4 regions of the Mesorhizobium sp. M1252 genome follow, and region 1 is predicted to be linked to each of the others. Evidence: predicted binding sites of a transcription regulator. Region 1 holds the regulator's gene; each other region holds the start of a gene.
The links. The regulator LexA, encoded in region 1, represses DNA repair genes until DNA is damaged. The targets are predictions, from matches to a motif close to TGTTCNNNNTGTGTTCNG.

Region 1 (7,261 bases):
CTTCACTGCCGTCAACACCGGCCGCGACGATGTCGCCCTGCTCGGCTTCACCTCCGGCACCACCGGCGTGCCGAAGGCGACGATGCATTTCCACCGCGACCTGCTGATCGTCGCCGACGCCTATGCTCGCGAAATCCTGGAGGTGACGCCCGACGACATCTTCGTCGGCTCCCCGCCCCTTGCCTTTACCTTCGGTCTTGGCGGGCTCGCCATCTTCCCGCTGCGTTTCGGCGCCGCGGCGACGTTGCTGGAACAGGCGACGCCACCCAACATGATCCACATCATCGAGACCTACAAAGCGACCATTTCCTTCACCGCTCCAACCGCCTATCGGGCCATGCTCAAGGCCATGGATCAAGGCGCTGACCTGTCCTCGCTGCGCGTCGCGGTTTCGGCGGGCGAGACGCTGCCGGCGCCTGTCTTCGAGGAATGGACTGAGAAGACCGGCAAGCCGATCCTCGATGGGATCGGCGCCACCGAGATGCTGCATATCTTCATCTCCAACCGCTTCGACGACATGAAGCCGGCCTCCACCGGCAAACCAGTCGGCGGCTATCTGGCACGCATCGTCGATGACGAGATGCGGGAGTTGCCGCGCGGCTCTGCTGGCCGGCTGGCGGTGCGCGGCCCGACCGGCTGCCGCTACATGGCCGATGCCAGGCAAAAGGACTATGTCCGCGACGGCTGGAATCTCACCGGCGATACGTTCACGCAGGACGAGGATGGCTTCTTCCACTTCGCCGCGCGTTCCGACGACATGATCGTCAGCGCCGGCTACAACATCGCCGGCCCCGAGGTCGAAGCGGCGCTGCTCTCGCATCCCGACGTCGCCGAATGCGCGGTGACCGGCGCCGAGGACGGTGAACGCGGCCAGATCGTCGAGGCGCATATCGTGCTTGTGCAAGGTGTTTCGCCGGACGCATTGACCGTCAAACGCCTGCAGGACCACGTCAAGGCAACGATCGCGCCCTACAAATATCCGCGTTCGGTGAAGTTCATCGACGCCTTGCCCAAAACCCAGACCGGCAAGATCCAGCGCTTCCGGTTGCGCGCGGAGAAGAGCAATTGATTAAGCCGCACGATCCGGCGTCCGATGGCGCGCAGATGTCGTTCAAGGAGCGGATGTCCTACAGCGACTATCTGCAGCTGGACAAGGTGCTCGATGCGCAGGCGCCGCTGTCTTCGGCCCATGACGAGATGCTGTTCATCATCCAGCATCAGACATCGGAATTGTGGATGAAGCTCGCTTTGCACGAGATCGGCGCCGCGATCCGCTCGATCCGCGCCGACCGCCTCGAACCGAGCTTCAAGATGCTGTCGCGCGTCGCGCGCATCTTCGAGCAGCTCAACAATGCCTGGGACGTGCTGCGCACGATGACGCCAAGCGAATACACCGAGTTTCGCGACGCGCTCGGCCAATCCTCGGGCTTCCAGTCGTGGCAGTACCGCGCCATCGAGTTCATGGCCGGCAACCGCAACCCAGCCATGCTCGGGCCGCACAAGCACCGGCGCGATCTTACGGACAGGCTGGAAGCGATCCTGGCCACGCCGTCGCTGTACGACGAGGCGCTTCTGCTTTTGGCGCGCAATGGCTTCGACATCGGCGCCGATGCCGGGCGCACGGACTGGCGCGAGACGCGCGGTGAGAACGAAGACGTGCTGGCTGCCTGGCAAACCGTCTACCGCGACCCGCAGCGCTACTGGATGCTCTACGAACTGGCCGAGAAGCTGGTCGACTTCGAGGATTACTTCCGCCGCTGGCGCTTCAACCACGTCACAACGGTCGAGCGCATCATCGGCTTGAAGCGCGGCACCGGCGGCACCTCAGGCGCCTCCTATCTGAAGAAGATGCTGGAGGTCGTGCTGTTTCCGGAGCTCTGGACGGTCCGCACCCGGCTCTAGAGCATTTCACCGTTTAACGGAAACGGCGAAATGCTCTAGCTCTTTGATTGACGCAATTTCGGACGGAAAACCGCTTCACACTTTTCCTGAAATTGCTCTGGTTTCTCACGTAACCGCGGTCTTCACCGCGAAGCGGGCGTCCTGCCAGGCGCCGGTGCGCAGAATATCCTCCAGGACTTCGACCGCCTGCCAGACATCGCCATATCCGACATAGAGCGGCGTGAAGCCGAAACGGATGGTCGACGGCGCCCGGAAATCGCCGATCACGCCGCGCTCGATCAGCGCGCGCATCACCTGATAGCCATGCGGATGGAGGAACGACACCTGGCTGCCGCGCTGGCTGCCGTCGCGAGGACTTTCCAGTTCAAGCCGGTAGGCGCCGCATCTGGCTTCGACGAGCTGGATAAACAGGTCGGTCAGCGCGATGCTTTTTCTGCGCACCGCCGCCATATCGACGTCGTTCCAGATATCGAGCGCGCCCTTGAGCGCCCGCATCGACAGCACCGGCTGCGTTCCGCACAGGAAGCGGCGAATGCCGCTGCCGACGGCAAAGCCCTGCTCGAAGGCAAAGGGCCGCGCATGGCCCCACCAGCCGCTGAGCGGCTGGTGGGCATCGTCATGGTGGCGCTCGGCCGCGTAGATGAAGGCCGGCGAGCCCGGGCCGCCATTGAGGTATTTGTAGGTGCAGCCGACGGCGAAATCGGCATTGGCACGGTCAAGTTCGACCGGCAAGGCGCCGGCCGTGTGGCAGAGATCCCAGATGATCAGCGCGCCGGCGTCATGTGCCTTGCGCGTCAGCGCCGCCATGTCGCGCAACTGGCCGGATTTGTAGTTGACGTGGTTGACCAGGATGACGGCAACGCTGTCGTCGATCAGCTCCTCGATTGCGGCCGCGTCGACGCCCTCCAGCCGCAGCCGCGTTCCCGGCCGGGTCGAGGCGACGCCTTCGGCCATGTAGGGGTCGGTCGGGAAACTGTCGCCCTCGGCAACGATGACCGACCGATCCGGCCGCATGCCGAGCGCTGCGTGCAGCAGCTTGTAGATGTTGATCGAGGTTGTGTCGCAGACCACCGTCTGCCCATCAGCCGCGCCGATCAGTCGCCCGAGCTGATCTCCGAGTTCCACCGGCATGTTGAACCAGCCGGCGGTGTTCCAGGCGCGAATGAGGTCGTGCGCCCATTCCTGCGTGGCGGCCTGCTGCAGTTCGCTGAAGACGACCGCTGACGCGGCGCCCAGGGAATTGCCGTCGAGATAAATCACGCCTTGCGGCAAGACAAAGCGTTCACGCATGGAGCGCAGCGGATCGGCGGCATCCATTGCTTCGATTGTAGCGAGATCGGGTGTCGTGCTCATGATCCGGCGCCCCTCCATGGACAAACGCGCGCGGCGGAGCCTGCCGCCCAAACATGCCGGCGATCTTGAGTGGTCGCCCTTGAACTGTCAAACATTATATATAATTCACCCATTGAAAGGCTTTGATATATAATGATCCGCCCGAGCGTTTATGTCTGATGGATCACGATGCTGGATGACGAGCAGACCTCGAAGACGGAAGTGGCCTATCGCCTGCTCAGGCGCGATATTCTTGCGACCCGGCTGGCGCCTGCCGCGCCGTTGAAGCTGAGCACGCTGCGCAACACCTACGGCATCGGCTGGACGCCGTTGCGCGAGGCGCTGTCGCGGCTGGAGGCGGAACGGCTTGTGACCGCCATCAGCAACCGCGGGTTTGCGGTCGCTCCCGTCTCTCGGGCGGAGCTCGAGGATTTGGCACGTGCGCGGCTGGTGGTCGAACTGCCCCTGCTGGTGGAATCGATCGAGAAGGGCGACCGTGAGTGGGAAGACGCGGTCGTTGCCGCCCACTATCGTCTCTCACGGTGCGGGTCTGTTCTCGACGATCCATCGGATGATGCGGTCGACGCGTGGTACGAAAAACACGATGCCTTCCATGCGGCGCTGCTCAGTGCCGCGACATCCAGCTGGCTGCTGCGCTTCAATGCAACGATTTCCGACCAATTGCATCGCCATCACCGCTTTCTGGGTCTGGCCCCGACGCTGCGCGCCGCCGCCGGCCGCACGGACGGACACCGGAAGGCCGTGGCGGCCCTGCGCGACGCCGTGGCGATCGAACACCATACCGCCCTGATGGAAGCGGCCCTCGATCGCGACGTCGAACGTGCGAAAACTCTGATGACCGCTCACATCGGCTACACGCTGCGGGTCTATGCCCAGAGAGAACCCCGCGCGGATGCTGCGCAGCCCCGTCCGAAAAGGAAGCGGCGATCGTAGCCGACGACGCAGGGCACTTTGTCTTCGTTTCACCCCGTTGCTGGCAACTGGGCGCAGGCGGCGCTCGCAGCGCCGAACGTTACGCTGAACAAAACGTCAACACATTCATTAAACTTTAAAAGGTTGCGGAACACAACTGGAACAGATAGTGTTTGTTCTGGGTTTGTTTTTTCTGATTCTGGTTTCAGAACCCTTGGGGGCCGCGATGCTGACGCGCAAACAACATGAGCTTCTGATGTTCATCCATGAACGCCTGAAGGAGAGCGGAATCCCGCCGTCCTTCGACGAGATGAAGGAAGCGCTCGACCTCGCCTCCAAGTCCGGCATCCACCGCCTGATCACGGCGCTTGAGGAGCGCGGTTTCATTCGCCGGCTGCCGAACCGGGCGCGCGCGCTGGAAGTGCTGCGGCTGCCCGACTCGATCGCACCAGGCCTCAATGCGGCGAGGAAGTTTTCGCCGAGCGTCATTCAGGGCAGTCTTGGTCAAACCGGCCAAGGGCAAGGCGGCCAAGGACAAGGCGCGTTGGGCCAAGGCGGTCTCGGCCGCCAGATCAAGCCGGGCTCGCCGTCGCGTTCGATGTCGGCCGGCAATGACGATGCCGTTTCCGCGATTTCAATCCCGGTTATGGGACGCATCGCCGCCGGCGTGCCGATCGACGCCATCCAGCATCAGACCCATTCGATCTCGGTGCCGCCCGATATGATCATGGGCGGCGAACACTACGCGCTCGAGGTCAAGGGCGATTCGATGATCGAGGCCGGCATTTTCGATGGCGACACGGTCATCATCCGCAATGCCGACACAGCCAGCCCCGGCGAGATCGTGGTGGCGTTGGTCGACGATGAGGAAGCGACCCTGAAACGCTTCCGCCGCAAGGGCGCCTCGATCGCCCTGGAAGCCGCCAACCCGGCCTACGAGACCCGCATTTTTGGACCGGACAGGGTGAAGGTGCAGGGCAAGCTTGTCGGATTGATCCGGCGCTACTGAGCCGGCTTGGGTTTGTACTTTTCACGCTGGTTGTAAGGCGGCAGGCCGCGCGCTTCGCGGGAGAAGCGGCGTTGCTCGTGCCAGGGGCGATACGGCTTGTCGACGGCGAAGCGGATGGTTGGCGCTGCAGCTGCCGATTGCGGATCGAAGAAGACGGCGGCGCTGCCGTCGCGGGCCAGCTGTTTCTTCGTCACGACCAGCACCAGCGGGTCGCGGCACGGATTGTAGGCGGTGGCGTCATCGATGACGATCAGGCTCGCGAAGGCACAGGCCGGCCGCGCCGTCTTGCGGTCTTTCGCAAGCGCTACAATGGCTCCGGAAGGGTGCCGGGCGATACAGAGATCGCCGGTGCAATAGAAGGGCGAGCCGGGCGGCAGATCGAGCGGATCGAGATCGAACCGCGTATCTGTTGACTCGAAAATCTCAGGTGGGATAATGGTTTCGGCCCGCAGCGCCCGTTTCCAATTGTCCGTGGTGAATTCGTTGGAGCGTTCGCGGTTGAGGGCGAGTTCGCCGCCACCGATCGGCATGGCCACCAGATGCGCATCCTCGGATATGAGCACGTCGGGCGTAAGCACCTGCGGCACCGTCAACAGGCCGGCCAGCGCGAAAGGCACGGCCGCCAGCCTGAGCCAGGTGGTGGCCATGGTGGCGATGACGAGGGCGACCGTCACCAGCAGCACCGAGCGGATGGAAATCAACCCGACGGCATCGACCGGCGAGCGCTCGGAAATCCAGGCCGATATGGCGATCATCGCCGTCAGGCCTTTGCCCATCACATAGAGGAACGGTCCGTCGGCGCCGAACGGCATCGCCAGCGCGCTGAGCACGGCAAACGGCATGACGATCAACGATACAATCGGCATCACGGCCAGATTGGCGATCAGGCTGAGCGGCGACACACGCTGAAAATGCCAGATGGCGAACAGCAAGGTTGCACTGCCGGCGATGATCGAGGTCATGGCGAGGCCGCCCATGGCCAGCGCGAATTTTCGCGACAGGAAGCCGACGAAGGAGCGCTTTGCCGGTGGCGTTCTCACCTTGTCGGCGCGGTAATCGGCCCAGCCGGCATAGGCGCCGACAAGGGCGGCAGTGGCGGCAAACGACATCTGGAAGCTGGGACCGACCACCTCGTGCGGCGACACCAGGATGACGGCAATGGCGGAGATCGCCAGATTGCGCATGGTGAGTGCGGCGCGATCAAACAGCACGGCGACAAGCATGACCGCTAGCATGATGAAACTGCGCTCGGCAGCCACCACGATGCCTGAAATGACGAGATAGGCGGCGATGGAGACGAGTGCTGCCACTGCTGCATATTTCTTCACCGGCCGGCGCGAGGAGAAATCCGGAAACAGCGCAAAGGCGCCGCGCAGCAACGCCATGATGGTGCAGGCAACCAGCGCCATATGCAGGCCGGAGATGGAGATGATGTGATAGATGCCGGTGCGCCGCATCGCTTCGTTGACCTCGTCCGGGATGCCGGCGCGCACGCCGACAATCAGCGCCGCGGCAATCTCGCCTTCGGCGCCGCCGATCTTGCCCCTGATATGGTCGGCAATGTTTTCGCGCGCGCTCTCGATTGCCGAGGAGAGCCGCGCGGTCAGCGGCGGCGGTCCCTGCGTAGCAATGGTTTTCGGATTGCCGAGAAAGAAGCCGCTGCCGCCGATACCGGTGAAATAGCTGTCGAAGGAGAAATCGTAGCTCTCCGGCCGCACCGGACCGGTCGGCGGCAACAGCCTGGCATAGCCGGTGATCAGGGAGCCGGCGGTCATATCGGCGGGAACGGTCCGCGCCGAGAGCCTGACCCGCTCCGGGGCGTAGCGCAGCTTGGGGTAAGCGGTCGAAACCACGTCGAGCGTCAGCCTGATGCGCCCGCTCTCCATCTGTTCGAGACTGACGACGCGGCCGGTCAGCCGTGTCTGGATCTCGGAGCCGAGCATCTGCGTTCCGGCGCGCCAGGTCTCGACTTTGGCGGCGACGACGCCGAGCGCGCACAGCATCGCGGCCATGCAGAACAGATGCGTCCTCGGCCGCGATCGCGTGGCGACAGCGCAACATGTCGCCAGCACCACAATGGCGATT
Region 2 (7,261 bases), on a different contig from region 1:
ACGCGCAACCGGCCGTTCCAAAAGCCGGTGCTGATCCTGTCCGGCGGCGAGACGACCGTGACTTTGCGGGCCCCTGTTGACGGAAAAAGGGGCAAGGGCGGCCGCAACTCCGAATTCCTGCTCGCCTTTGCCATCGGCATCAGCGGCGCGGAAGGTATTCATGCACTGGCCGCCGATACCGACGGCATCGATGGCTCGGAAGACAATGCCGGCGCCTTTGCCGATGGCTCGACCGTCTCGCGCATGCGTGCCGCCGGCATCGACGCCAAGGCGATGCTGGCCGGCAACAATGCCTGGACGGCGTTCAACGCGATCGGCGATCTGTTCGTGCCGGGGCCGACGGGTACGAATGTGAATGATCTGAGGGCAATCCTGATCAGTTAATTCGGCCGTGGCGGCCGAAGTTTCCAACGTTGGATTCACGACCGTGAAGCCACTCAGCTTCGTCATCCCTGGGCGAAGCAGGAGCGAAGCTCCTTGTTCCGCCCGCGGATGACGATGTCGCTGAGGCTTTCGCTCATCTCACGACCCCATCAGCCGCTTCACCTCTTTCATATCCTTTAGGAACCGCTCGCGCTCAGCCTCCTTGTCCGTCGGCTCGTGAATGCGCACGATAAAGGACGGGTGGATGGTGATGAACACGCGCAAGCCATCCTCGCGTTCGATCAACTGGCCGCGCATTTTCGTCACGGCAATGGCCTTGCCCAGCAGCGACAACGCCGCCGTTGCCCCAAGCGCCACGGCGAGGTCCGGCTTGATCAGCTCAAGCTCCCGGCCGATCCACCAGCGGCAGGCCTGGACTTCGCCGGTATTTGGCTTCGAGTGGATGCGGCGCTTGCCGCGCGGCTCGAACTTGAAGTGCTTGACGGCGTTGGTGACGTAGACTTTTTGCCGGTCGACGCCTGCGTCATCGAGAATTGCATCGAACACTTTGCCCGCTGGCCCGACAAAAGGTTTGCCGGCGAGATCTTCCTGATCGCCAGGTTGTTCGCCGACGAAGACCACTTTGGCGTCATCCGGCCCCTCGCCGAACACGGTCTGTGTCGCGTCGCGCCAGAGCGGGCAGCGACGACAACCCTTTGCAGCCTCGCGCAAATCGGAAATCGTCTTGGCATCGTCTTCATCCGGCGCCTCGGCCGGCTCGGGCTTCGGCCAATGTCTTGCCTGCAGCTTGGCGTGGTGCGGCGCCGGCGTCGTCGGTTGTCTGGCAATCATGGCTATAGCGGCCTCGTCCGCTCCTGCGATCAGATCTGGAATGAGCGAGGCCTCGGGAAGGTTCCGCCAATATTTCTTCGGCATCTCCTTCTGCATCGCCTTCACCTTGAGCCGCGCCGGGTTGAAGATGTTCTGGAAATAGGTCAGCCACAACGCCTCGGTGTCGTCCTGATCGGGTGCATCGCCCTTGGCCGCACCCGGGCCGATCGCCAGCCTTTCGCCATTCCAGTCGGCGGAGGCATAGGGCGTCAGGACGGTCCAGCGCATGCCGGTGAACCGCCGGACGAAGAAATCCGCGTTGCGCTCGACAATGAAATGCTCCGGCTCGAACCAGGCGACGTAGCGCTCGTCCTCGCCGTAGCCGATCTTCCGGAAGCGTACGAAGGCATGCATCTTATGGCTGTCGCGCCGCACCGCCTTTTCCATGGCTTCGAGCCGCCTGGTGTCGGGATCGGATGCGATCGCCAGCAGTTTCGGCTCGGTGCGCAGGCGACAAAGCATCCAGTAGAGAAAGGCAAACCGGCCGGGGTCGGAGTGGCAGAAGGCGGTTTCGGCATGGGCGATGAACTCGCGCGGGACGGTAAGCTGCGCGCCCTCTGGCACCGCCGGCAAGGCATCTCGAGGATCATTGGCGTCGGACCCGACACCCCAACTAATATCCTCAGGCCGGACCTCATTCAGCGTCAGACGCCGTGCCGCATCGCGCCAACCGGCGAAATCGGTCTGGCTCGCTAGCCGGACAGTGTATCGGGCAAGGTCGAGCTGGGCCGGCTGCATGGTCAAAACAGCGACAGTTGTTCGCAGGACTTTACGATCGTATCGCGCAGGCCTGTCTTGTCGGTGAGTCCGCCCGGCGACCAGCCTTCGGCGATGATGAAGGGCCTCAGCTTGGCGATCGAATGGCAGATCCGTCCGACATCTTCCAGCCGCATACGTCGGTGGCGGCGGGTTTCAAGGATCTTCGCCACCACCTTGGTGCCCAGACCCGGAACCCGCAGCAGCGCTTCCCGATCGGCGCGGTTGATGTCGACGGGAAACCTCGCCCGATTGCGCAAAGCCCAGGCGAGCTTGGGGTCAATGGCGAGATCGAGCATGCCGTCGCTGCTGCCGGCGAGGATTTCCGGCTGCGAAAAGCCGTAGAAGCGCATCAGCCAGTCGGCCTGATAGAGCCGGTGCTCGCGCATCAGCGGCGGTTTCTGGAGCGGCAGCGACGATGACGAATCCGGGATCGGGCTGAAGGCGGAGTAATAGACGCGCCGCAGATGGTAGCTGCCATAGAGCCGCGCACTGGAGTGCAAGATACCGTCGTCGGATGTCTTGTCGGCGCCGACGATCATCTGCGTCGACTGACCTCCGGGCGCAAAGCGTTCGCGCTTCTTGGTCCGCAACGTCGGCTCGGCCTTTTCCTCCATCTTCCGGCGCAGGTTCGCCATGGAAAGCCGGATCGTTTGCGGCTTCTTCTCCGGCGCCAGTTTCTTCACGCCCTCATCGGTCGGCAGTTCGACATTGATAGACAGCCGGTCGGCGTAGAGCCCGGCCTGCTCGACCAGTTCGGCCGAGCTTTCCGGAATGGTCTTCAGATGAATATAGCCGGAGAATTTTTCGTCCAGCCGCAGCCGCCGCGCCACCTCCACCATCTCGGCCATGGTCTCGTCCGGGGAGCGGATGACTCCTGAGGACAGGAAGAGGCCCTCGATGTAGTTGCGCCGATAAAAGTCCATGGTCAGCTTCACCACCTCGTCGATGCTAAAGCGGGCGCGGCGCACATTCGATGACGAGCGGTTCATGCAGTAGCTGCAATCGTAAATGCAGAAATTGGTGAGCAGGATTTTCAGGAGCGAAATGCAGCGGCCATCCGGCGCGTAGGAATGGCAGATGCCCATGCCTTCTGTGGAGCCGATACCGCCGGATTGGAGCGAATCCTTCTTCGCCGAGCCGGACGAAGCACAGGAGGCGTCGTATTTGGCGGCGTCAGACAGGATTGCCAGCTTTTCACGGACGGTGGGCGCGCTCATCCGTTCATGATATGTTCTTGAAGGCTGCAGCGCCACCTCATTTGATGCAGGCGGCGAAAAAGTGATCGCCGCCCGCCGTCAGGGCAATCAGAGACCGTTTCGAAATTCGCTCTGGCGAGTCATATGGTGGTGGTTTCGAGAACCGAAGCGCAGCGGACATTTGGTCCGTGAGCATCGGAAGCGCAGAAACCACCATCGATGGCCGCCGGAGTAGAATTTCGAAACGGTCTCTCAGACCTCGTGCAGGTAGAGGTGGTAGTCCAGCTCGCTCACCGTACGCGCGACGCGCAGATACTCCGACTGCTTGATCGCCACGAAGGTGCGATGCAGATCCTCGCCAAGCGCCTCTTTCAGGAAGCTCGAGGCGCGCGCCGCCTCGATCGCGGCGCGCCAGTCGACCGGCATGGTCGTGCGCGTGACAGCGGCTTCATAGCCATTCCCAGTGGTTTCAGGGCCGGGGTCGAGGCCTTCGTCCAGACCCTTGATGATGCCGGCCAGCACCGTTGCCGCGATCAGGTAGGGATTGGCGTCGACGCCCGACGGCCGGTGCTCGATGCGCCGGTTCTTGGCGTCGCCGGCCGGCACGCGCAGCGCCACCGAACGGTTGTTGACGCCCCAGGTCGGCGCCACCGGCGCATAGGACTGCGAGACGAAGCGCCGCCAGGAATTGGCGTGCGGCGCAAACACCAGCATCGATTCGGCCATGGTCTGGATCAGCCCGCCGAGCCCCTGCAGCAGCGGCAGCGACCAGCTTTCGCCGCCGGCTTCGGCAAAAACGTTGCGGCCGTTCTTGTCCTGCAGCGAAACATGGAAATGCATGCCGGAGCCGGCATATTTTTCGATCGGCTTGGCCATGAAGCAGGCGGTAACACCATGGCGGCGCGCCTGCGCCCGCACCAGCCGCTTCAACATGACGAGGTCGTCGGCCGCCCGCATGACATCCTTGCGGTAGTTCAGCGTCAGCTCGTACTGGCCGGGCGCGTATTCGGAAATCACCGTTTCGGCCGGAATGCCTTGCGCCTTAGCCGCGGCATAGATGTCGGAAAACAGCGGCTCCATGCCGTGCAGATGGTCGACGGAATAGACTTCCGTCTTGGCCGAGCGGCGGCCGTCGAGCACGGCATCCGCCGGTTTCACCTTGCCATCGGCATCGCGCTCATTGGCCAGCAGGAAAAATTCGAGTTCGAAGGCGCCGGCGGGATAGAGGCCCTTGGCCGCCAAGATGTCGACCTGCCTGGCCAGCGCCAAGCGCGGGTCCGACGACATTGGCTGTCCCTCGAGATGGTACATCGCCATCAGCAACTGGCCGCGCGGCGGGTTCGTGCCGTAAAGCGGCACCAGCGTGCCGGGAATGGGCCATGCCCTGAGATCGCCGTCTCCAGTCGTCCAGATCAGCCCGGTTTCGTGCACATCCTCGCCGGTGATGTCGAGGCCGAGGATCGAGATCGGCATGTGGCGGCCGCCCTCGAAGATGCTTTTCAGCTCATGCCGGCGCACGATCTTGCCGCGGCCGACGCCGTTGGCGTCGGTCAAGACGATATCGAAGGCTTCGATTTCGGGATGGGCGTCGAGAAAGGCTTGCGCCTCGGCGGGCGTCGAGCCCGAAGGTGAAGTCATGACTAGTGTACTCGAGTTTGGCTTGGCAGCTTGTCTCATGCCGTCAGCCTTGCCGCAACCGTGGCGAAGGCGGTGATCAGCCGGTTGACCTGGGCGCCGGTGGTGGCCGGTGAGATCAGCATCATGTTGTGAAAGGGCGCGATCAGCACGCCCTGGTTGACCAGCGCGACATGGATAGCCGCCTCAAGCTCCGGCGCATGGGCAGTCTCGGCTTCGGCGCCGTTCCTGAGCGGGCCAGGGGCGCAGATGAACTCGACGCGGGCGCCGACGCGGGCGACATGCCAGGGCAGATTGTAGCGATCGATGACGCCGGTCAGCCCGGCATCGAGCCGCAGGGCGAGGCGATCCATCCGGGCATAATTCTCCTGCGTCATCACCTCTTCGAGCGTTGCGCGCATGGCTGCGAACTGCAGCGGGTTCGCCGACAGCGTCGTGCCCATGCCGGAATAGCCCGGCTCCTTGGTTCGATTGTAGTCGGCATAGCGCGAGGCGACCTCGTCGCTCATGCCCCACACGCTTGCCGGCACGCCGCCGGCGATCGGCTTGCCCAGCACGAACAGGTCGGGCTGCAGCCCGAATTTCCTGGTGTAGCCGCCGGGTCCAGTCGAAATCGTGTGCGTCTCGTCTATCAGAAGCAGCGTTCCGGCCGCGCGCGTCAGTTTGCGCAAGGCGTCGTGAAAACCCGGATCGGGCAGCACCATGCAGGAATTGGTCAGCACCGGCTCAGCAATGACGCAGGCGACATCCTTGTCCTTGAGCGCTGCTTGCAGCGCGGCGACATCGTTGAATTCAATGACCTTCGCCGTCTTGGTCAGGTCGCGAAACTCACCCGCCAGCCCCGGCCGATTCACGGGCTTGCCGTCGACCATCCGGACCATCGTCTCGTCGACCGAGCCGTGATAGCAGCCGTTGAAGACCAGTATCTTTTCGCGGCCGGTGACGGCGCGGGCGACGCGCAGCGCGAAGCGGTTGGCGTCGGTGGCGGTGGTGGCGATCTGCCAGAACGGCAGACCGAAACGCTGTGTGAGCAGCGGCCCGATGGCCAGCGCATCTTCCGAAGGCAGCATATAGGTCAGGCCGCGCCCGGCCTGGCGGCGGATGGCGCGCGCCACCGGCGGCGGCGAATGGCCGAACATCGAGCCGGTGTCACCGAGGCAGAAATCGTCCAGCCTGTTGCCGTCGATGTCCGTGATGGCGGCGCCCTTGGCGCTTTCGACCAGGATCGGGAATGGCGTCGGCCAGTCGTTCATCCAGTGCATCGGCACACCGCCGAAGAAGCCTGGCAGGCCGTTACCGACCTTGGCCTGCGATTTCGGCCGCGCCTTGCGGAAGGTGTTCGCCTCGCTTGTCCGCAATGCAGCGATGCGGTCACGGCTGATACCGTCGATGGATGCTTTTGAACTGTTCGTGCTGTGCATGAAATCCCTCTCGGCCGGCACACTACCCAATTGGCGACGGCAACCGCAATTGGCCGTGTTGGTGCCCTGCATTGGGTCAGCAGCAAGTTCGGCAGACTTGACCTTCCGGCGCAGTCGGGCGCCAATGCGATCGGGTCTGTGGTTTGGGGAGAAAAATGCGGACGATCATCTGCGCTATTGCGCTACTCTTGTCGGCCGCTGCGGCTTCCGCATCGGGCGGCGTCTGGTGTTCCGTCGATGACAAAGCGGTGCAATTCGAGGTCGGCGCCGGGGTCACCAGAGGTATGGGCGGCCCGACCTTCAATTTTCGCGGCGATCTCGAGATACTTGGCCGGCCGGAAGGCGACAGTCTGCGCAAGACCGTCTTCGAGGATTCCGACCTCACCCAGTACTGGCTGGACGACAAGGAGTTGCGGCTGAACGTCTACCACGAGCATCAGCTCGGAGATAAATTCAACTCTGTCGAACTGACGATCCTGACCAAGACCAGTGACGAGGGCGTCTATGACGGCCGGTACACGCTTGCCGTCTACGACAACGCCGCCGACACGGAACAGGACGGCAAGCCGAAAGAATTGACCGGCAAGGTGTCGTGCGGAGCCGAATAGGTCACGCCGAGATATCGATGACGCCGCAGTCGCCGGCGGCACTGCCGAAGGCGACCCGGCGCTCTTCCTTATCCCACATCATCGCGGTGATGGCGCCCTTGCCCGGGCGGCGCAACAGCACCTCTTTGGCATCGGTAAAGCGCACCGCCATGACCATGCCGTCATCATAGCCGACGGCGACGACATCCTGGCTCGGATGGCAGGCAACCGATGTCACCATGGCGTTGCCGCGCGTGCCGAGCTCCAGCGGCGCCTTGCCCATCGGGCCGTCCTTGCCCGAAAACGGCCAGACGATCGCCGCCGGCGCGCCGGAACTCGCCAGCCATTTGCCCTTCACGCTCCACGACAGGCTTTTGACCTTGCCGGGATAGCCGGTCATGCGCATGTG
Region 3 (7,261 bases), on a different contig from region 1:
CCAGATGGACCATGTCTCCACCGTCTCGATCGCCGGCGACACGTCCTTTGCGCTGTCGCTGGAGGCGCAGCGGCGCGGCCACCAATTGTTCCACTACACGCCCGACCGGCTGTCGATGCTGGGCGGCAAGGTGTTTGCCCGCATCGAAGAGATGAAGCTCCGCGACGAGAAGGGCAATCATTATACGCTGGGCGACAAGGTGCGCACCGACCTGTCGGAGATGGATGTGATCCTGCTGCGCCAGGATCCGCCCTTCGACATGAATTACATCACCACCACGCATATTCTGGAGCGCATTCACCCGAAGACATTGGTCGTCAACGACCCGGCCTGGGTGCGCAACAGCCCGGAAAAGATCTTCGTCACCGAATTCCCCGATCTGATGCCGGAAACGCTGATCACCAAGGATCCCCAGGAGGTCGCCGCCTTCCGCAAGGAGTTCGGCGACATCATCGTCAAGCCGCTCTACGGAAATGGCGGCGCCGGCATCTTCCATCTCAAGGAAGACGATCGCAACCTCGCCTCACTGCTCGAAATGTTCGCCCAGCTGTCACGCGAGCCGTATATCGTCCAGCGCTATCTGAAGGATGTGCGCAAGGGCGACAAGCGCATCATCCTGATCGACGGCGAGGCGGTCGGCGCCATCAACCGCGTGCCGGCCGACCACGATTCTCGCTCCAACATGCATGTCGGCGGCCGCGCCGAAAAGACTGAGCTGACGGAGCGCGAACGCGAGATTTGCGCCCGCATCGGCCCGTCGCTGAAAGAGCGCGGCTTCATCCTGGTCGGCATCGACGTGATCGGCGACTACATGACCGAGATCAACGTGACCTCGCCAACCGGCGTGCGCGAAGTGCAACGCTTTGGCGGCGCGGATATCGCCAGCCTGTTCTGGGACGCGGTGGAGGAAATGCGGCGCAATTCGGCCGCGTAGTGTGCGTTGCTACGGAGGACTTTGGTGGGTCCAGAGAAGCATCGAAGGATGCTCTTTATCGGGTAAGACTGCCGAGCAAGCGGCTCATCAAATCAAACTATGTCCCGGAAGCGCCGAGGCCTCAGTTTCGGAGGAAGGAGACCGATAAGTCTGGTCTGCAATTTTCGCTGTGGTGTTGCCCAGTCTTTCAGCAGAAAACCCGCATCGGAGTTCTTTTCCAGCAATGCGAAAGCCGCAGACAGTCCGATCAGGTCGACCAAGGTCCTGCGCATTGAGTGGCGGGAGATTAAATGCTCCAGTCCCGGCGCCACTTCGCACCAACGATTGGCCAGTGCCCGCCGTATCGCTATTTCAGTATCAGGCGACATCCTGCCGAGGCCAACTCCGGTACCCAGGATGCGCCCGTCCGCCCAGCCATTGCCGCCGTGAAGCCGATAACTGCCAAGAGCCCGCCCAATCCTCACGGTTCCGCCGATCATATGGGCGGCACGAGCCATATAACCATCGGCACATATCTTTATTTCGTCCGGATCGGATGGACGCATGATTTCAAGCGGAGCTCGACGAAACATCATCCCCGATGTGGTTGACCAAAACCAAACCCACGGTGCCCCGATCAATAAATAATAATGTCGGGTCAGCTTCGGTGTCGACATGCAGGTAGCCGCTCATTTTCGGCATCGATCGCGGGTCATTCAGGTGGAATACGGGATGACCGCCCGCAAGCAGTTTGCCGGCCGTATCTATCACCACCTCATCGGAGCTCGACATCGCCGCGATACGGGTGTGGCTGAGATGGGCTCTCACATGGCATTCTATGAAGTCAGGATGCCAAGCATCGTCACCGTCAAGAAAGGAGATCAGGGGCCCGGCTGTCGCGTCAAGCCCGGTCATCATTGCTGTCAACTGCCCGCCATTTTGCAGTCGGGGCAGAAAGCGGAAACGACTGTCGCCAAGCTGGGACAGACACTCTTCAATCCTTCGGCGGGAACCGTCGGTCGAAAAATCATCGACCACCACGCATTCGAACGCAGTGTATGTCTGCGCCGCTACGGATCGGATCGCAGTGTCGATGAATGCCTCTTGATTGAAACAGCCTACGCAAACGGATACGGTTGGTAGCGCGATGTGAGAACCAGCCCCGCTTGGGACGATGTTTTCTTTCAAGAGGCGCTTCTCCGTACACCAGATTTGATCGCCTGAGATATTCCGTCGATCAAATGGCGGTGTTTCTTTGCCAAATTTCTCTCTATCGAAGCGAGTTTTTCTCCGCACTCAAGATCGCAATTGCCGCATGTTGACCCTACAGCACGGGTATCGCCCTCCTACCAAATTCGAGATTGTCAGAGCCATGCTGCGTCATGGCCACAACCTCAGAAAAGGGCACCCTTCCGCGAAGTCGCAACCTGCTCTTCAGGCCAGTTTGCTGTCGGACGATCCGTTCATATCCTATTCGGGAATGTCCGGTACGCCGCTCGGATTAGCAAGTCATATGCCTTTCCGTCCACGCAGCCACCGCGCCTGGTTTCTCATCTCGCCAACCTGGTCCATCGAAAACAGTGCTAGCGTCAAAACCATCCGGACCTATGCCGTTCTGCATAGACTCAAGAACCCCCGTCACTCGCTAATCTTCCTATCCAACACTCAGGCAGAGGCTGATCTGTTGAACCAGTCCGGCGAGGCCGCCGTCCTGCACAAAAAGACGTCAACAACCTCCGAACACATATTCAGGCCTCTCGATGATGTCCCTGTAGAATTTGATGCAATCTACAATGCGCAACTGGCTCCGTGGAAGCGCCATGACTTGTCGCTTGGCATCCAGCGTTGCGCATTTGTCTTCTATCGAGATTCAAGCGGATCCTCCACGACGGAGTCGGAAAGAGCGCGAATAAATCGGCATAGGGAGCTCGCGCCGCATCACGTCTTTATCAACGAGTTTGACGGCACCGGCAAGCCTGTCCGATTGGCACCGGCTCAGGTGAACACGCATCTAAATCGTGCAGCCGTGGGAATCTGTCTCTCTCACCTGGAAGGACCAATGTTCGCCAGCACGGAATATCTTCTCGCGGGCCTTCCAGTGGTCACGACGCCGAACCATGGCGGCCGAGACCTTTATCTGGATGACGACTATTCGCTCACAGTTCCACCCGATCCTCGATCCATCGCGGAGGCTGTCTTAGCGCTGAAGGAGCGACGAATTCCCCGGGATTACATTCGTTCGCAAACTTTGAAACGAATCGAACGAGACCGCGGGCGGTTCATAGACCTTGTAAACGAGATTTTTCTGGAGAGCGGCTCTTCGCGCCGGATCGCCCTGCCTTGGCCTTTCAGATATCCTGTCATGGAGTGGCTTCCACCGCAGGTCGCGATCGATCGATCGCTTTCAGGTTCGGTCGATGCCTTCATCACCGCTTAGAAGCAACACCCTCAGATTGCCGAAGGGCCTAGTCGCCTTGTTAACGCGGTCGAGGAGGCGGAGCAGCCGTTCCATTTTGCTCAACCATCTTCCGTTTTTGCAACCGGCACAGCGCGCTGCAACCACCACGAATGCATGTTCCTGTAATGTTCTTGCCTTGGCCTGAAATCTATGGTTGTCTTGTCCTGACGTCGCTCGCGGTCTGAACCACAAGGCCGAGGCGAGCTGATATCCGGGGGCAGAGCAAGATGGTGGCGCGGGTTCGCACGGTTGCTTTCCAGGGCATCGAGGCCGTACCGGTCGATGTCCAGGTGATGATCGCGCCGGGCAAGGTCGGCATGCAGATTGTCGGCCTGGCCGACAAGGCGGTGGCCGAAAGCCGCGAGCGGGTGCAGGCGGCGCTGCACGCTTCGGGCCTGTCGATGCCGTCGAAGAAGGTGACGGTCAACCTGGCGCCTGCCGACCTGCCCAAGGAAGGGAGCCATTACGACCTGCCGATCGCGCTCGGCCTGATGGCGGCACTCGGCGCCATTCCGGGCGATATGCTGGCGTCTTATGTCGTGCTGGGTGAATTGTCGCTCGACGGCACCATTGCCGCGGTGGCCGGCGCGCTGCCGGCGGCGATCGGCGCCAATGCCGAGGGAAAAGGCCTGATCTGCCCGTTCGGCTGCGGGCCGGAAGCGGCCTGGGCGGGCAAGGATTTCGACATATTGGCGCCGCGCAGCCTGATTGCCATCGCCAATCATTTTCGCGGCACGCAGGTGCTGTCGCGGCCCGAGCCCGGCATCCATGTCTCGGCCCGCGACCTGCCCGACCTTTCAGACATCAAGGGCCAGGAAAGCGCCAAGCGGGCGCTGGAAGTGGCGGCGGCCGGCGGCCACAATCTGTTGATGGTCGGGCCTCCCGGCTCGGGAAAATCGATGCTGGCGCAGAGGCTGCCTTCAATTCTGCCGCCACTGGCACCGAAGGAACTTCTTGAAGTCTCGATGATCGCCTCGGTGGCCGGCGAGCTCGGCGAAGGCAAGCTCACCGACCGGCGGCCGTTCCGCGCCCCGCACCATTCGGCCTCGATGGCGGCAATGGTCGGCGGCGGCATCAGGGCGCGGCCGGGCGAAGTATCGCTTGCCCATAACGGCGTGCTGTTCCTCGACGAGTTTCCCGAATTCACGCCGCAGACCTTGGATGCGCTGCGCCAACCGCTGGAGACCGGCGACTGCATGATCGCGCGCGCCAACCACCGCGTCACCTATCCAGCGCGCATCCAGCTGGTGGCGGCGATGAACCCGTGCCGTTGCGGCATGGCCGGCGAGCCCGGCTATCGCTGCCTGCGCGGCGAACGCTGCCGCACCGATTACCAGGCGCGCATCTCAGGCCCGTTGCTCGACCGCATCGACCTCAGGATCGAGGTACCGGCGGTCTCGGCCGCCGACCTGATCCGGCCCGACCGAGCGGAGAAAAGTGCAGCCGTCGCCCAGCGCGTGGCGCGCGCCCGCACCATCCAGCGCGAACGTTTCGAGCGGCTGGGCGTTACCAGCGCCACCACCAACGCCCATTGCTCGCCTTCTGTTATCGAGGACATCGCCGCGCCGGACGCAGCAGGCCTGTCGCTGCTGAAAGACGCCAGCGAGAAACTCGGCTTTTCTGCGCGCGCCTATCACCGCGTGCTCAAAGTGGCGCGCACACTGGCTGACCTCGACGCCAGCGAAACCGTCGGCCGAATTCACCTGGCCGAGGCGATTTCCTACCGCATGATGTCGGAGCGCGTGGCGCAGGCGGCGTAACGCTCCTCCTTGAGGGGAAGGTGGCCCCGAAGCGGCAGGGTGGGGGTCGCCGAAGAATGGTCGATCTTTTTGGAGCCGAGCCGAGAAGGGGCCTCTGCAATGACATTGCTTGTAGTGTCGTCCGAAGGGAGTCGCCGCACTTCACGCAGGACCCCACCCGGCCCTTCGGGCCACCCTCCCCTCAAGGGGGAGGGAAACGCAGGCGCTAATTCGCCCGCTCTTTCGCCTTCAGCTCCAGCCTCCGCGCGTGCAGCACCGGCTCCGTATAGCCGTTCGGCTGCTCGCGACCCTTGAACACCAGGTCGCAGGCGGCGTGGAAGGCGATGGAATTGTCGAAATCGGTGGCCATCGGGCGGTAGAGCGGGTCGCCGACATTTTGGAGGTCGACGATCGCTGCCATGCGCCACAGCGAATCCATCACCTGAATTTCGGAGCAAACCTTGTGGTGCAGCCAGTTGGCGATGTGCTGCGAGGAGATGCGCAGCGTGGCGCGGTCTTCCATCAGGCCGACATCGTTGATGTCGGGCACTTTCGAGCAGCCGACGCCCTGGTCGATCCAGCGCACGACATAGCCCAGAATGCCTTGCGCATTGTTGTCGAGCTCGCGCTGGATCTCGTCGGGGGTCCAGTTCGGCCGCACCGCCACCGGCACCGACAATATATCATCGAGCTTCGCCTTCGGCCGGCTCTTCAGCGCCGCCTGGACGGCGTGGACATCGACCTTGTGATAGTGCGTGGCGTGCAGCGTCGCCGCTGTCGGCGACGGCACCCAGGCGGTGTTGGCGCCGGCCTTGGGATGGGCGATCTTCTGTTCCAGCATCGCCGCCATCAGATCCGGCATCGCCCACATGCCCTTGCCGATCTGGGCATGACCGGCGAGCCCGCATTCGAGCCCGATGTCGACATTCCACGCCTCATAGGCGGAGATCCAGGCGGCCTGCTTCATGTCGCCCTTGCGGATCATCGGCCCGGCTTCCATCGAGGTGTGGATCTCGTCGCCGGTGCGGTCGAGGAAGCCGGTGTTGATGAACACGACGCGCTCCTTGGCGGCGCGGATCGCCTCCTTCAGGTTGACGGTGGTGCGCCGCTCCTCGTCCATGATGCCCATCTTGATGGTGTTTGCCGCCATACCGAGCAGCGCTTCGACGCGGTCGAAAATCTCGACTGCGAAGGCGACTTCCTCCGGCCCATGCATCTTCGGCTTCACCACATACATCGAGCCCGTGCGGGAATTCATCCGACGCCCGTTGGCGCCGACATCGTGCAGCGCGATCAGCGCCGTCATCGCCGCATCCAAGATGCCTTCAGGCACCTCGTTGCCATCGCGGTCGAGGATGGCCGGATTGGTCATGAGGTGACCGACGTTTCGCACCAGCATCAGCGAGCGGCCAGGCAAGCTCAGCGCGCCACCACTGGGCGCGGTCCAGGCGCGGTCCGGATTGAGCTTGCGCGTGAAGGTTTTGCCGCCCTTGCTGATTTCCTCCGCCAGATCGCCCTTCATCAGGCCGAGCCAGTTGCGGTAGACGATGACCTTGTCCTCGGCATCCACTGCCGCGACCGAATCCTCGCAGTCCTGAATGGTGGTCAGCGCCGATTCCAGGATCACGTCGGCAATGCCGGCCGGGTCGGTGCGGCCGATCTGGTTGGTGCGGTCGATGAGGATCTCGATGTGCAGGCCGTTCTGGACCAGCAGGATGGCTTCCGGGTTGGCACCGTCGCCGCGATAGCCGGCAAATTGTTTCGGGTTGGCCAGCGTGGTGCCGCCGGCGCCGGCGCCGAGCCGCAAGGTGCCACCCGAAACCGTCAGCCCGTTCACGCCGGCCCATTTGCCCGAGGTGAGCGGCACGGACTCGTCCAGAAAACTCTTCGCCCAGGCAACCACCTTGGCGCCGCGCACGGGGTTGAAGCTTTTACCCTTCTCGGCGCCACCGGTCTCGGCAATGGCGTCGGTGCCGTAGAGCGCATCGTAGAGCGAGCCCCAGCGAGCATTGGCGGCGTTGATCGCATAACGCGCATTCATCACCGGTACCACCAGCTGCGGCCCGGCAACGCTGGCGATCTCGGGGTCGACATTGTCGGTCGACACGGAAAAGGCCGGCCCTTCGGGCACGAGATAGCCGATCTCACGCA
Region 4 (7,261 bases), on a different contig from region 1:
TTGATGACGCCGTCGCCCTGGCAGGCCTCGCAGCGGCCGCCCTTCACGTTGAAGGAGAAGCGGCCCGGCTGATAGCCGCGGGCCTTGGCCTCGGGCAACCCGGCAAACCAGTCGCGGATCGGTGTGAAGGCGCCGGTGTAGGTGGCCGGGTTCGAACGCGGTGTGCGGCCGATCGGCGACTGGTCGATGTCGATGACCTTGTCGAGGAATTCGAGGCCCTCGATGCGGTCGTGATCGGCCGGATGCTCGCGCGAGCCCATGATGCGGCGCGACGCCGCCTTGAACAGCGTCTCGATCAGGAAGGTCGATTTGCCGCCGCCAGACACGCCGGTGACGGCGGTAAAAGTGCCGAGCGGGATTTCGGCAGTGACGTTCTTGAGATTGTTGCCGCGCGCGCCGACGATCTTCAGCCGGCGGTTTTTCTTGGCCTCGCGCCTGACACCGGGCGTGGCGACTTCGAGCGCGCCCGACAGATATTTACCGGTGATCGAGTTGGGATTGGCCATCACCTGCTGCGGCGTGCCCTGGGCGATGATCTCGCCGCCATGAATGCCGGCGGCCGGACCCATGTCGACGACATAATCGGCATGCAGGATGGCGTCCTCGTCATGCTCGACGACGATCACCGTGTTGCCGATGTCGCGCAGATGCTTGAGCGTGTCGAGCAGGCGGGCATTGTCGCGCTGGTGCAGGCCGATCGACGGCTCGTCCAGCACATAGAGCACGCCGGTGAGGCCGGAGCCGATCTGCGACGCCAGCCTTATGCGCTGGCTCTCGCCGCCCGACAGCGTGCCGGAATTGCGCGACAGCGTCAGATAGTCGAGGCCGACATCGTTGAGGAAGCGCAGGCGGTCACGGATTTCCTTGAGAACGCGCACCGCGATCTCGTTCTGCTGGTCGTTGAGATGTGGCGGCAGTTCGGTGAACCACTGGTCGGCCTTGCGGATCGACAGCTCTGTGACTTCGCCGATATGCTTGCCGGCGATCTTCACCGCCAGCGCTTCCGGCTTCAGCCGGTAACCCTTGCAGACCGGGCAGGGCGTCGCCGACATGAAGCGCTCGATCTCCTCGCGCATCCAGGCGGATTCGGTTTCCTTCCAGCGCCGTTCGAGATTGGGAATGACGCCCTCGAACGTCTTGGTCGTCTTGTAGGAGCGCAGGCCGTCATCATACTGGAAGGTGACCTCGCGCTCGCCGGTGCCGCGCAGGACGGCTTCCTTGGCCTCTTCGGTCAGGTCTTTGAACTTGTCGCCGAGCTTGAAGCCATAGGCTTTGCCCAGCGCTTCCAGCGTCTGGGCGTAATAGGGTGAGGTCGACTTCGCCCACGGGCTGACGGCGCCGTCGCGCAGCGAGACGTTTTCGTCCGGCACGATCAGGCTGGCGTCGATGGCGCGCTGGTTGCCGAGGCCGTCGCAGGTCGGGCAGGCGCCGAACGGGTTGTTGAACGAGAACAGCCGGGGCTCGATCTCCGGAATGGTGAAGCCGGAAACCGGGCAGGCGAATTTTTCCGAGAACAGGATGCGCTCATGCGTCTCGTTCTTCGATTTGTTGACCGAGTCCTCGCCGGTCTGGCTGGCGTCGAGCGGCCGGTCGGCGAACTCGGCCACCGCCAGCCCTTCCGCCAGCTTGAGCGCCGTTTCGATGGAATCGGCAAGCCGTGTCGCCAGGTCGCCGCGCACGACGATGCGGTCGACGACGACATCGATGTCGTGCTTGTACTTCTTGTCCAACGCCGGCACATCGGCGATCTCATAGAAGACGCCGTCGACCTTGACGCGCTGAAAGCCCTTCTTCTGCAGCTCCAGCAGTTCCTTGCGATACTCACCCTTGCGGCCGCGCACGATCGGCGCCAGCAGGAAAAGGCGCGTGCCTTCCTCGACCGCCAGCACCCGGTCGACCATCTGTGAAACCGTCTGGCTCTCGATCGGCAGGCCGGTCGCCGGCGAATAGGGGATGCCGACGCGCGCGAACAGCAAGCGCATGTAGTCGTAGATCTCGGTGACGGTGCCGACCGTCGAACGCGGGTTCTTCGACGTGGTCTTCTGCTCGATCGAGATGGCCGGCGACAGGCCGTCGATCTGGTCGACATCCGGCTTCTGCATCATTTCGAGGAACTGGCGCGCATAAGCCGACAGGCTCTCGACGTAACGGCGCTGGCCCTCGGCATAGATGGTGTCGAAAGCAAGCGACGATTTGCCGGAGCCCGACAGGCCGGTCATGACGATCAGGCTGTCACGCGGCAGGTCGAGATCGACATTCTTTAGGTTGTGTTCGCGTGCCCCGCGAATGGAAAGGTATTTATGGTCGGCCATCGCCGGTCGCCGCCTCAGGTCTGGTGTCAGTGGGATCGGCGGGTTTTCCCGGCCATTCCCTATGTAGGTATTTTTGCCGCCACGTCGAGAGACGCCACACTTCTCGACCAAAGCCGTTTAACCGTCTTTCGCGCGAACGGGCAAGCGGAAAGAACAAAGACCGAACACGCTCCTGACAAAGCTGTGCAGAAACTGACAAGGGTGTTTCAGAAACTGACCCTGACGTAAGCTCCCGACGATCACATTTTCCGTAACCGGCTATTCAAGGTTGACGCCGTCGAATCAGGGGCGCACTCTGCCGGAGTCAACGGAGCCGGCCGTCTTTGATGGCCTCGCCGCCCATAGCGGCCTGCGAGACGCCGCAGGTTTTTGCGATTTGTGCTTCGGATTGACACCAGTCGCAACGGACATAGGAGCGGAGCATGACGCCACCGGATAGTCCCTTGAGGCTCCACCTGCTAGTGGAGCCGCGGCGGGCATAAGTGCCAGGTAGTTTCAAGGCATTGGAGTGTATGCGTCCAAACGAACGCATCGCGTCAGTCCAACAAACCACCAGACAAACCGTGACCTGCCGAATCCCACAAAAATCAGAGACGGCTAGTCGGATCGTCGGCTGAATGCCGCGAAGCATCCGAAATCAAAGTCGGTATAACACTACCGGCAGTTTGGATTTGGAATCCAAGAAAAGCCCCGACCGTTAGCGGAAGCAACGGCGGGGCTGTTCTTTTGCGAGGAAGTCGTCGGCGCAGGCTTTCTCTCCCGTATAGTAGCTGGGAGAAGGGGCTACCGGCGCGTCGGCTTGATCCCACCCGTGCCGACATCGACAGTGATGCTGCCGGAAATCCTGACATCGGTGTCGCCGATCTTGAACGTGCCGTTCTCGACGGCAGGCAGCGCGTCGTCCGGCTCCGGCTGCGGCGCGGGCTTGGCGATGCGGTAGTCGCCGGCCACGCCGGGCAGGGCGCCTTTCCGCGACGTGCTGGTGCTGCCCCCGGCAAAGGCCATGCTCGATGTCGCCGCCGTGATGGCAATGGCTATGGTCAGTCTGTTCAGGTGGTAGCGCATGGCAAGACTATAGTGCCGCGCTCAAGGCGAGGCCAGACCAGAGGCGTTGAAATTGAGGGAACACCGGCCTGCATTCAATCCGCCGATCAGGCCGCTGCCTGCTTGCGGGTGTCGAAGACGTGGTCGACGAGGCCCCAGTCCTTGGCCTCCTTCGCGGTCATGAAGAAATCGCGGTCGAGCGTGCGTTCGACCTCTTCGTGGGTGCGGCCGCAATGGTGAGCGTAGAGGTCGGCCATGTGCCGCTTGGTGCGCAAAATGCCTTCGGCGTGACGCTGGATGTCGGAGGCCTGGCCCTGGAAGCCGCCCAAAGGCTGATGCAGCACGATGCTGGCATTGGGCAGCGCGATGCGCCGCCCCGGCGTTCCCGCCATCAGCAGGAAGGAGGCCATCGACGCGGCAAAGCCCATGCACACGGTCGACACCGGGCAGCTGACATATTGCATCGTGTCGTAGATGGCGAAACCGCTGGTCACCACGCCGCCCGGCGAGTTGATGTAGAGCGAGATCTCCTTGTCGGGATTGTCCGATTCCAGCGACAGAAGCTGGGCGCAGACCAGCGCCGACATGCCGTCATTGATCTCGCCATTGACGAAGATGATGCGCTCGCGCAGCAGCCGCGAGAAAATGTCGAAGGCACGTTCGCCGCGGCTCGATTGCTCGATCACCATCGGCACCAGATTGGCAAAGCCGCTCATCTCATTGTCTCCGTTTTGATTTTTCCGGGTCAGGCAGCGCGCAGCAACAGGCGTGGCGCGTTGGCGGCGACAGGCGGTTTGGGCTTGTATGCGCGCAGCCAGAGCCGGCAGCCCGCGCCGGCCATCGCGACCGCAGGCGTCAGGACAAACCCGTCATGGACGATGCGCAGATGCGTGCCGCCGGAAACGGTGCGGGCGAGTGTGAAGGTGACGATGCTCTCCAGCTCCTCGCGGTCGGCGTCGCCGGAACGCTCGCGCCAGGAATAGCGCAGCAGGCGCCCCGGTTCGGCATCGAGCACTTCGCACTCGATCGGCTTCTCAGGCCCGGCAAAGGCAAAGCGGCTGCCGGTTTCCGGATTGATGTCGTTCGGCATCATCCATTCCGCCAAGAGGTCCGGCACGGTCAGTGCCCGCCACACTTTTTCCGGTGCGTCCGGCAGATCGCATTCGAAGGCGAGGGCATCTTTGGCGGTCTGCGTCTGCTTTTCGTCGGTCATTGGTCCATGTCCTTCAAAACGGCCTTCAGTCTTTCGATGCGCTCCGGCCAGAATGCGCGGTAGCGTTCGATCCAGCCGAGCAGCGGCTCGAGCCCTTGCGGATCGGCGCGATAGTAGGCGTTGCGGCCGGCGCGTCTTTCGCTGACCAGGCCTGCGCCGCGCAGCACGGCAAGGTGCTGCGACACCGCCGGCTGCGACACGCTCATGCCAGTGCGCAACTCCGACACGCTCATCTCGCCGGAAGTCAGCCGCTCGTAGACGGCGCGTCGCGTCGGGTCGGCCAGGGCGCGAAAAATCTCTGCTTCGATCATGGCAAAAGCATAAGTCGATACTTATCGATTTGGCAAGGGGTGTTTTGAATGCCCCGTATTGATTGGATCCTGCCGGGCCTCTAATCCATGGGCAACAAGATGGGTCGATCATGGCGAGGCAGGAGTAGTATTTATGAATTCCAACGTCGATCGTTCGTCCGCCGAGAACCTCAACGAGGCTCTGAGGCTCTATCGCCGCCTCGTCCTCGGTATAGGCGCCATCGCCGTCATCGGTTTCATGGCCGTGATCTTGTTGGCCAAGCTGGGTACGGCGCTATCGCCGCCATACGGGATTTACATCTTCGGCGAAGGATTGGGGACCTGGGGCCTGATCGCGGTGGTAGCGGCGCTCGTCGCTCAGGTCTGGTGGCACGGGCGCGCGATCGGGAAATTGCTGAATGACCCGGCTCTGAAATCTGAACCTGCAGTCGGGCTGATGTCGGCACCAACCGTGATCGCACAGCGCGCCCATGCCATGGGCATGGAGTGGAGCGGCTTTTTCGGTCCGTTGCGACCAGCTAAAAAACGGCGCTGACGACACCGCTTCTCGCCCCTGCGTGTCAGCTAAATCCACGCGCCCGCGTCCGCGATTGCTGCCATTCCTTGACAATCCGTGGTTAACAGTATAGGAACGAAAAGGGAACAAAAACCTTGTGGGAAAAGCCAGCCGCGGCAAGCCAGGATTGTCCGCGGCCTGTAAGGTGAACGACTTGAAATTTGGTTCGGATGAGCGCGGAGAAGTGTCATGGCGGGTAGCGTCAACAAGGTCATTCTGGTCGGCAACCTCGGCGCGGACCCTGAAATCCGCCGCCTGAATTCCGGTGACCCGGTCGTCAACATCCGCATCGCCACGTCGGAAAGCTGGCGCGACAAGAATTCCGGCGAGCGCAAGGAAAAGACCGAATGGCACAACGTCGTCATTTTCAATGACCAGATCGCCAAGGTCGCCGAGCAGTACCTGAAGAAGGGCATGAAGGTTTACGTCGAAGGCCAGCTGCAGACACGCAAATGGCAGGATCAGACCGGCGCCGACAAGTACACGACCGAAGTCGTGTTGCAGAAATTCCGCGGCGAGCTGCAGATGCTCGATTCTCGCGGCGAGGGCGGCGGTCAGGTCGGCAACTATGCCGGCGGCGGCGGCGCGAGCCGTGGCTCGGATTTCGGCCAGTCTGGCCCCAATGAGAGCTTCAACCGCGGCGGCAACAGCGGTGGCGGCGGTTCCAAGGGCGGCGGTGGCGGCGGCTCGTCGCGCGAACTGGACGACGAAATCCCGTTCTGAGCTGACGGTAGTCAGCGATATCTGAGGAGAGGGCGCGATGTCGCTCGGACCGCTTCTATCGGCGCGCCCTCCCATTCCATGGCACGCCTTCGCGGCCCTTGCCGCGCTGGCCATTGGCGCTACGCAACTGGCGCTGCCGAAAGGCACGACGCGTCATCGTGTCGTCGGCTATGCCTGGGCGGCGCTGATGCTGGTCGTCGCCAGCAGATACGCCTCGTCGGTCCGTTCAGCCCGATCCATCTCTTGTCGATTTTAGTGTTGATCGCCGTGCCGCTGGCGGTCTGGCACGCGCATATGCATCGGGTCGCCAAACATGGCAGGGTCATGATATCGCTGTATGTTTTCGCCCTGATCGGCGCCGGCGTGTTCACGCTGCTGCCGGGGCGGATCATGCACACGGTCGTCTTCGGCCAGTGACGCTTTCTGAAAGGAAGATTGCCGTGAAAGCACGGATCAAATGGGTCGAGGAGCGCACCTTCGTCGGCGAGTCCGGCAGCGGCCACAAACTGGTGCTGGGAACCGCCCCCGGGCCGGAAGGCAAGACGCCGGGTCCGAGCCCGATGGAACTGGTGCTGATCGGCACCGGCGGCTGCTCGGCCTATGATGTCGTCCACATCCTCGAAAAAGGCCGCGAGGCGATCGAGGACTGTGTTGTCGAACTCGACGCCGACCGGGCCGAAACCGACCCGAAAGTCTTCACCCGCATCCACATGCATTTCATCGTCACGGGCCACGCGCTGTCGCGCGACAAGGTCCAGCGCGCCATCAACCTGTCGATCGAGAAATACTGCTCGGCCTCGGCCATGCTGGCCAAGACGGCTGTCATCACCCACGATTTCGAGGTCGTCGATATGGCGGTGGAGCAGGGAGCAGGGAGCAGGGGCTGCCGCTTACCCCGCCATCAGCGCCTTGATGCCATCCGCGACGAACTGAACCGCAAGCGCGGCCAGGATGACGCCGAGCAGGCGGGTGAGGATCGAGCGGCCGGTCTGGCCGAGGATGCGGTCGATGCGCTCCGACAGCACGAACACCAGATAGGTGATGGCAAGGCAGACGAAGATGATGCCGACCAGCGCCGCTTGTGCTGCAAAACCCTGAAAAG

Region 2: NKH22_RS05730 (putative DNA modification/repair radical SAM protein) is a predicted target of LexA. The motif match lies at 3,232-3,249, and genes of this name have one in related genera.
Region 3: NKH22_RS16295 (YifB family Mg chelatase-like AAA ATPase) is a predicted target of LexA. The motif match lies at 3,487-3,504, and genes of this name have one in related genera.
Region 4: uvrA (excinuclease ABC subunit UvrA) is a predicted target of LexA. The motif match lies at 2,462-2,479, and genes of this name have one in related genera.

The regions. Positions count from the first base shown of each region.
Region 1 is NZ_JAMYLX010000015.1:15,936-23,196, reverse strand. Features, by position in the region: gene NKH22_RS25105 (AMP-binding protein) at 1-1,069, shown strand, start outside; gene kynA (tryptophan 2,3-dioxygenase) at 1,066-1,902, shown strand; gene kynU (kynureninase) at 2,008-3,255, opposite strand; gene NKH22_RS25090 (GntR family transcriptional regulator) at 3,424-4,188, shown strand; gene lexA (transcriptional repressor LexA) at 4,394-5,176, shown strand; gene NKH22_RS25080 (ComEC/Rec2 family competence protein) at 5,170-7,261, opposite strand, start outside.
Region 2 is NZ_JAMYLX010000002.1:470,341-477,601, forward strand. Features, by position in the region: gene NKH22_RS05720 (glycerate kinase type-2 family protein) at 1-384, shown strand, start outside; gene NKH22_RS05725 (UdgX family uracil-DNA binding protein) at 523-1,992, opposite strand; gene NKH22_RS05730 (putative DNA modification/repair radical SAM protein) at 1,995-3,230, opposite strand; gene NKH22_RS05735 (glutamine synthetase family protein) at 3,462-4,847, opposite strand; gene NKH22_RS05740 (aspartate aminotransferase family protein) at 4,883-6,265, opposite strand; gene NKH22_RS05745 (hypothetical protein) at 6,421-6,873, shown strand; gene NKH22_RS05750 (WD40 repeat domain-containing protein) at 6,875-7,261, opposite strand, start outside.
Region 3 is NZ_JAMYLX010000007.1:165,214-172,474, forward strand. Features, by position in the region: gene gshB (glutathione synthase) at 1-934, shown strand, start outside; gene NKH22_RS16285 (glycosyltransferase family 2 protein) at 1,484-2,101, opposite strand; gene NKH22_RS16290 (glycosyltransferase) at 2,286-3,350, shown strand; gene NKH22_RS16295 (YifB family Mg chelatase-like AAA ATPase) at 3,599-5,131, shown strand; gene NKH22_RS16300 (malate synthase G) at 5,337-7,261, opposite strand, start outside.
Region 4 is NZ_JAMYLX010000009.1:178,966-186,226, forward strand. Features, by position in the region: gene uvrA (excinuclease ABC subunit UvrA) at 1-2,312, opposite strand, end outside; gene NKH22_RS19585 (hypothetical protein) at 3,096-3,317, opposite strand; gene NKH22_RS19590 (ATP-dependent Clp protease proteolytic subunit) at 3,464-4,072, opposite strand; gene NKH22_RS19595 (SRPBCC family protein) at 4,102-4,569, opposite strand; gene NKH22_RS19600 (ArsR/SmtB family transcription factor) at 4,566-4,880, opposite strand; gene NKH22_RS19605 (ABC transporter ATP-binding protein) at 5,014-5,415, shown strand; gene ssb (single-stranded DNA-binding protein) at 5,626-6,159, shown strand; gene NKH22_RS31530 (DUF2306 domain-containing protein) at 6,197-6,415, shown strand; gene NKH22_RS31535 (DUF2306 domain-containing protein) at 6,418-6,576, shown strand; partial or broken gene NKH22_RS19620 (OsmC family protein) at 6,600-7,022, shown strand; gene NKH22_RS19625 (MarC family protein) at 7,050-7,261, opposite strand, start outside.